Regions from separate parts of the Kluyvera ascorbata genome, predicted to be linked through region 3. Evidence: predicted binding sites of a transcription regulator. Region 3 holds the regulator's gene; each other region holds the start of a gene.
What was found. The regulator sigma-54, encoded in region 3, starts transcription at its own class of promoters, with help from an activator protein. The targets are predictions, from matches to a motif close to GTTGGCACANNTTTCGCTNT.

Region 1: the regulator sigma-54 is predicted to act here: its motif matches at 1,211-1,230, upstream of norV (anaerobic nitric oxide reductase flavorubredoxin).
Region 2: the regulator sigma-54 is predicted to act here: its motif matches at 1,229-1,248, upstream of hydN (electron transport protein HydN).

Annotation. Positions count from the first base shown of each region.
Region 1 covers NZ_CP096201.1:1,141,120-1,143,388, reverse strand. Annotated here, with positions in the region: gene norR (nitric oxide reductase transcriptional regulator NorR) at 1-1,086, opposite strand, end outside; gene norV (anaerobic nitric oxide reductase flavorubredoxin) at 1,277-2,269, shown strand, end outside.
Region 2 covers NZ_CP096201.1:1,129,483-1,131,751, reverse strand. Annotated here, with positions in the region: gene fdhF (formate dehydrogenase subunit alpha) at 1-612, opposite strand, end outside; gene hydN (electron transport protein HydN) at 648-1,193, opposite strand; gene MY052_RS05415 (LacI family DNA-binding transcriptional regulator) at 1,338-2,269, opposite strand, start outside.
Region 3 covers NZ_CP096201.1:529,299-531,567, reverse strand. Annotated here, with positions in the region: gene lptB (LPS export ABC transporter ATP-binding protein) at 1-292, shown strand, start outside; gene rpoN (RNA polymerase factor sigma-54) at 338-1,771, shown strand; gene hpf (ribosome hibernation promoting factor) at 1,794-2,081, shown strand; gene ptsN (PTS IIA-like nitrogen regulatory protein PtsN) at 2,137-2,269, shown strand, end outside.

The DNA.
Region 1 (2,269 bases), 610 kb from region 3:
ACCTCGTTCACGCAGCGGTGGCACAGAAAGCGGGAACACGCTCAGGCGATGGAACAGGTCGGCGCGGAAATTACCGGCAACCACCTCTTCACGCAGGTCGCGGTTGGTGGCGGCCAGCACCCGCACGTCAACGCGCAAGCTGCGGTCATCACCGACGCGCTGAATATCGCCATACTGTAATACGCGCAGCAGCTTGGCCTGGAGCGCCAGCGACAGCTCGCCAATTTCGTCTAAGAACAGCGTACCGTTGTCGGCCATTTCAAACTTGCCGCTGCGGTTGCTGATAGCCCCGGTAAATGCCCCTTTGACGTGACCAAATAGCTCACTCTCAGCCACGCTCTCCGGCAGCGCGGCGCAGTTCAGATAAACCAACGGGCTGACCGCGCGCGGCGAGCCCTCATGAATCGCTTTCGCCACCAGCTCTTTACCGGTGCCTGTTTCGCCGCTTATCAGCACGTTCAGGTCAGAGGCAGCAACAATCTCAATCTCTTTTTTAAGCTGCATCATGCCCGGCGACAGGCCAATCATCTGCGTCTCTTTTACCTGCTCAAAGTCGGTCGGCGCGCCCGGCAGCATATTCTGGCTTTCAAGCTGCTCAATCAGCAGCGCGTTGCTGAGCGCCCCCGCCGCCAGCGCGGCAATCAGCCGCAGCTCTTCATCGCTGAACACGTCGAACTGGTCCGGCGACATGCCATCGAGGGTTAATGCGCCAATCAGGTTTTGCCCGGCAAACAGCGGCAGCCCGATACAGGCGTGGACCTTCAGGCTTTCCTGACCGGGGATCAGGCCGTCGTACGGATCGGGTAAATCGCTATCCGCCGGGAAACGCACCACGTCACCCGCGCGGGCAATCGCTTCAAGCCGCGGATGCCCTTCGAGGGTAAAGCGCCTGCCGAGTACGTCTTTCGCCAGCCCATCGATCGCCAGCGGAATAAACTGCCGGGCGTCGTAGCGCAGCAGCGCCGAGGCATCGCACTCCAGCACCTGACGCAGCGTGGTGATCAGACGCTGGAATCGGTCCTGATGACCGACGCCGCGCTGGAGTTCTATGGCGATGCCCGCCAGCACATCAACGGAAAAGCTCATGGCGTACCTCTTACAGTCATTTTGACAATGCATAATGTCATATTGACAATATCAAGCATAGTCATTTTGACTAACAACAAAGAGGTAAAAATTAATTAATTCAATAAAATCAATTAATTAAAAAGTTGGCACACAACCTGCAATTAGCAATACATCTTTTTTGAAAAACGCTGAATTAATTGAGGTTGCTATGTCTATTCTGGTTAAAAATAACATTCATTGGGTTGGTCAACGTGATTGGGAAGTACGTGATTTCCACGGTACCGAATACAAAACGCTGCGCGGCAGCAGCTACAACAGCTACCTTATCCGTGAAGAAAAAAACGTCCTGATTGATACCGTCGACCATAAATTCAGTCGTGAATTCGTACAGAACCTGCGCGATGAAATCGACCTCGCTGACATCGACTACATCATCATTAACCACGCTGAAGAAGACCACGCCGGTGCGCTGACCGAGCTGATGTCGCAGATCCCGGACACCCCAATCTACTGCACCGCCAACGCCATTGACTCCATCAACGGTCACCACCATCACCCAGAGTGGAACTTCCACGTGGTGAAAACCGGTGACAGCCTGGACATCGGTAACGGCAAACAGCTGATCTTCGTGGAAACCCCGATGCTGCACTGGCCTGACAGCATGATGACCTACATGACCGGCGACGCGGTGCTGTTCAGTAACGATGCCTTCGGCCAGCACTACTGTGACGAACGCCTGTTCAACGACGAAGTAGATCAGACCGAACTGTTCGAACAGTGCCAGCGCTACTACGCCAACATCCTGACCCCGTTCAGCCGCCTGGTGACGCCAAAAATCACCGAGATCCTCGGCTTCAACCTGCCGGTTGATATGATTGCCACCTCTCACGGTGTGGTATGGCGCGATAACCCAACCCAGATTGTTGAACTGTACCTGAAATGGGCGGCGGACTATCAGGAAGACCGTATCACTATCTTCTACGACACCATGTCCAACAACACCCGCATGATGGCGGACGCCATTGCCCAGGGGATCAACGAAGTTGACCCGAACGTGGCGGTGAAAATCTTCAACGTCGCCCGCAGCGATAAAAACGAAATTCTGACCAACGTCTTCCGCTCTAAAGGCGTGCTGGTTGGGACTTCAACCATGAACAACGTGATGATGCCGAAAATCGCTGGCCTGGTGGAAGAGATGACC
Region 2 (2,269 bases), 600 kb from region 3:
ACGCGGATCGCAGACGATAATTTTGGCCCCTTTGTCTTTCGCTTTAATCACGCGACGCGCCACTATCGGGTGCGAGTCCGCGCAGTTGTAGCCAAAGACCAGCAGGCAGCGGGAGTTTTCGATATCGCCGATGCTGTTGCTCATCGCGCCGTTGCCCAGCACATCCTGAAGCCCGGCCACCGATGGGCCATGACAGACGCGCGCACAGCAGTCGACATTATTGGTGTGCAGCACGCCGCGGGCGAATTTCTGCATCACGTAGTTAGTTTCATTGCCGGTGCCGCGCGATGACCCGGTGGTCATAATGGCGCGCGGCCCGAATTTGGCTTTGATATCGCCAAGACGCTTCGCGGTATAGCGAATCGCCTCATCCCAGCTCACGGGGGTGAACTTGCCGCCTTTTTCATAGCGGATCATCGGCTGCGTTAATCGGGGGGTCAGCAGCTTGGTATCGTTAAGGAAGTCCCAGCCGTAATAGCCCTTCAGGCACAGCTCATTCTGGTTGGTTTTCCCTTCGGCGGCCTCGGCGCGAATAATTTTACCGTTGTCGACAACCAGCTTCAGTTTGCAACCAGCGCCACAGTAAGGGCACACACTCGTGATTTTTTTCATCAGTAACAGACCTGTTAAAAGAGAAATAAGGATGATTAAAGAGAGATAGACGTGGCGCTATCGAGCGCAGCGCGACGACGTTTTTCCGCGCTCAGCTGTTCAAGCTTGCTGCGGTCCACGCAAAACAGCGCATGAGTCGGGCAGGCTTCCATACAGGCTGGGCCAGCTTCGCGGTGGTAGCAGAGGTCACACTTGTTGGCTTCCGCTTTTTCCGCACGCACTTTAAGGCCCGCGCCGCTGTCGCGAACGACCGGACGCACTACCACTTCCATCGCGCCGTAAGGGCAGGCCACCACGCAGGTTTTGCAACCAATGCAGCGTTCCTGCATCACGTGAATAAAACCTTTGTCGCGGCTGATAGCGCCGTTCGGGCAGACGTTGGCGCACGGGGCGTCTTCGCACTGACGGCAGGCGGTAGCGGTAGATACATTCACGCCTTTAATAACGTGAATACGGGGCAGGAAAGATTGCGGCGTCAGCGCGGCGCAGTTCTGATCTTCCTGGTGGGACACCACGCATGCGACTTCGCATGTCCGGCAGCCAATACATTTACTCGCATCAGCAATGATGAAACGGTTCATCAACTTCTCCAGCAATGACAGTGAATTCGCGGGAGAATGCATTATTCGAGCCAACTTTTAGTTGTCTGTTTTTAAAGGGGATTTTTTGGCTGGTGATGAAGGATAAGCTGTCATCGTCACTTATGACGATGACAGCTGACGACGCTAAGCGTGCGGCCCCGGAACGATGGACTCACGCTCAATCAGTTCACCCGGGAAGGTTTGCTGATATTTAAAGTCCCCGCCGTCGAGCATGAAAATAAGGCGATGAATGGTCTCTTTGATCATTTCCGTGACCGGAATACGCACGCTGGAGAGCGCGGGAACCATATAAGGCGCGAGGGTTATGTCATCAAAACCCAGCACCGAAACCTGCTGCGGCACGTTTATTCCGTGGACGTGCAGGCGCTTAATCGCCCCCACCGCCATATCGTCATTACTGGCGACCAGCGCGCTAAAGCTGACCTGCCGCTCGCGCAGCGTATCCACCCCGGCGGCACCGGTTGCGGGCGTCCACTTTCCTTCAACAATCAGTTCGTTGCGTACCGCAATACCGTGCTTCGTTAGCGCATCTTTATAGCCAGAAAGACGCTCAATGCCGGTCGGCGAATCGAGCGAACCGGTAATAAATGCAATATCGCGATGGCCGAGGCTGATTAATCGCTCCACCGCGTTCTGGCTGGCGGATTTTTGATCGCAGTAAACGCAGTGGCTGCTATTTCGCCGCAATCGACGGTTGATGACTAATATCGGCTGCTGCTGTTGCTGAATAATGTCGTCAATATCGTCGACGCTCAGAAAACGGGGATAAATAATAATGCCGTCGCAGCGCAGGTCGAGCAGATACTGAATCGCCTCACGTTCTTCCTGGGCGCTGTGCTTACCGTCCGCCAGAATCAGGCGTCGCCCCTGGTCTTCCGTCATACTCGCCGCATGGAACAGCAGCTCGCTGAAATAGACACCGTGATAAAGCGTGTTGGTGACCACCAGCCCCAGGGTCTGCGTCTTTTTGGTCGCCAGATTACGCGCCAGCAGATTGGGCCGATAGCCGCTCTCTTCGACGGCCAGAAACACCCGGTCCTTCGTCTCCTGACTGA
Region 3 (2,269 bases):
CGTTGAAATCGCCCGTGCACTGGCGGCAAACCCTAAATTTATCCTGCTGGATGAACCGTTTGCCGGCGTTGACCCGATCTCCGTTATCGATATCAAACGCATCATCGAACACCTCCGTGACAGCGGCCTTGGCGTGCTTATCACCGACCACAACGTACGTGAAACGCTGGCCGTATGTGAACGCGCCTATATCGTCAGCCAGGGGCACCTGATTGCCCACGGCACCCCGCAGGAGATCCTACAAGACGAACATGTTAAACGCGTGTATCTTGGGGAAGACTTCAGACTCTGATAGGGTAGTGGTTTACGACGTTAGCGGGAGATATTCGTTCTGAACATGAAGCAAGGTTTGCAATTAAGGCTCAGCCAACAGCTTGCCATGACGCCACAGCTGCAGCAGGCAATCCGTCTGTTGCAACTGTCTACGCTGGAACTTCAGCAGGAACTCCAGCAAGCGCTGGAGAGCAACCCCCTGCTTGAGCAAACCGATCTTCACGAAGAAGTTGAGACCCAGGAAACCGTCGATAACGAAACGCTGGACAGCGTCGACGCGCTGGAAAAGCCCGATATGCCCGAAGAGCTGCCGCTCGACGCCAGCTGGGATGAAATCTACACCGCCGGAACCCCTTCCGGAACCGGGGCTGATTATCAGGACGATGAACTGCCGGTGTATCAGGGCGAAACCACTCAGTCACTGCAAGACTATCTGATGTGGCAGGTTGAGCTAACGCCGTTTACCGATACCGACCGGGCCATTGCGACCTCGATTGTCGACGCGGTAGACGATACCGGCTATCTCACCGTCACGGTGGAAGACATTCATGAAGGCATCGGCGATGACGAGATTGGTCTCGATGAAGTGGAAGCCGTGCTCAAACGGATCCAACGATTCGATCCGGTCGGCGTCGCCGCTAAAGATCTCCGCGATTGCCTGCTGATCCAACTCTCTCAGTTCTCTCCTACTACGCCGCGCATCGACGAAGCCCGCCTGATTATCAGCGATCATCTCGATCTGCTCGCTAATCATGACTTCCGCTCGCTGATGCGCGTCACGCGTCTGAAAGAAGACGTGTTGAAAGAGGCGATGGATCTGATCCAATCATTGGATCCGCGCCCAGGTCAATCGATCCAGACCGGCGAGCCGGAGTATGTGATCCCTGACGTGCTGGTGCGCAAGGTAAACGGCCGCTGGGCCGTTGAATTGAACGCCGACAGCATCCCGCGCCTGCAAATCAACCAGCACTACGCGGGCATGTGTAACAACGCCCGTAATGACGCCGACAGCCAGTTTATCCGCAGCAACCTGCAGGATGCGAAGTGGCTGATTAAGAGTCTTGAGAGCCGTAACGATACGCTACTGCGGGTAAGTCGCTGCATCGTCGAGCAGCAGCAGGCCTTTTTCGATCTCGGCGAAGAGTATATGAAACCGATGGTGCTGGCGGACATCGCCCAGACCGTCGAAATGCACGAGTCCACGATTTCGCGTGTTACCACGCAAAAGTATTTGCATAGCCCACGAGGCATTTTCGAGCTTAAGTATTTCTTTTCCAGTCACGTCAGCACCGAGGGCGGTGGCGAAGCTTCGTCCACGGCGATTCGTGCGCTGGTTAAGAAATTAATTGCCGCGGAGAACCCCGCAAAACCACTGAGCGACAGTAAACTGACCACCATGCTCTCTGAACAGGGTATCATGGTGGCACGGCGTACCGTTGCAAAGTACCGAGAGTCTTTATCCATTCCGCCGTCTAACCAGCGTAAACAACTGGTCTGACACAACTGATAAGGAAGACACTATGCAGCTCAACATCACTGGACACAACGTCGAAATTACCGATGCGATGCGCGAATTTGTGAATGCGAAATTCGTTAAGCTCGAACAGTATTTCGAGAGGATCAATCAGGTCTACATTGTGTTAAAGGTGGAGAAATTGACGCACATCTCGGACGCCACATTGCACGTTAACGGAGGCGAACTTCATGCCAGCGCGGAAGGGCAGGATATGTACGCCGCCATCGACGGTTTGATTGATAAACTGGCGAGACAGTTAAACAAGCATAAAGATAAACTAAAACAACATTGATTGTCCGAGCAGTCGCCCGATATGCCCGCATACCGGGCGATGCTTAGGTGAAATTATGACAAATAACGATTCGGCTCTTCAACTGAGCAATGTCCTTAACCAGGAATGTACCCGCAGTGCTGTGCACTGTCAGAGTAAAAAACGCGCGCTGGAAATCATCAGCGAACTGGCGGCAAAACAGCTGAGCC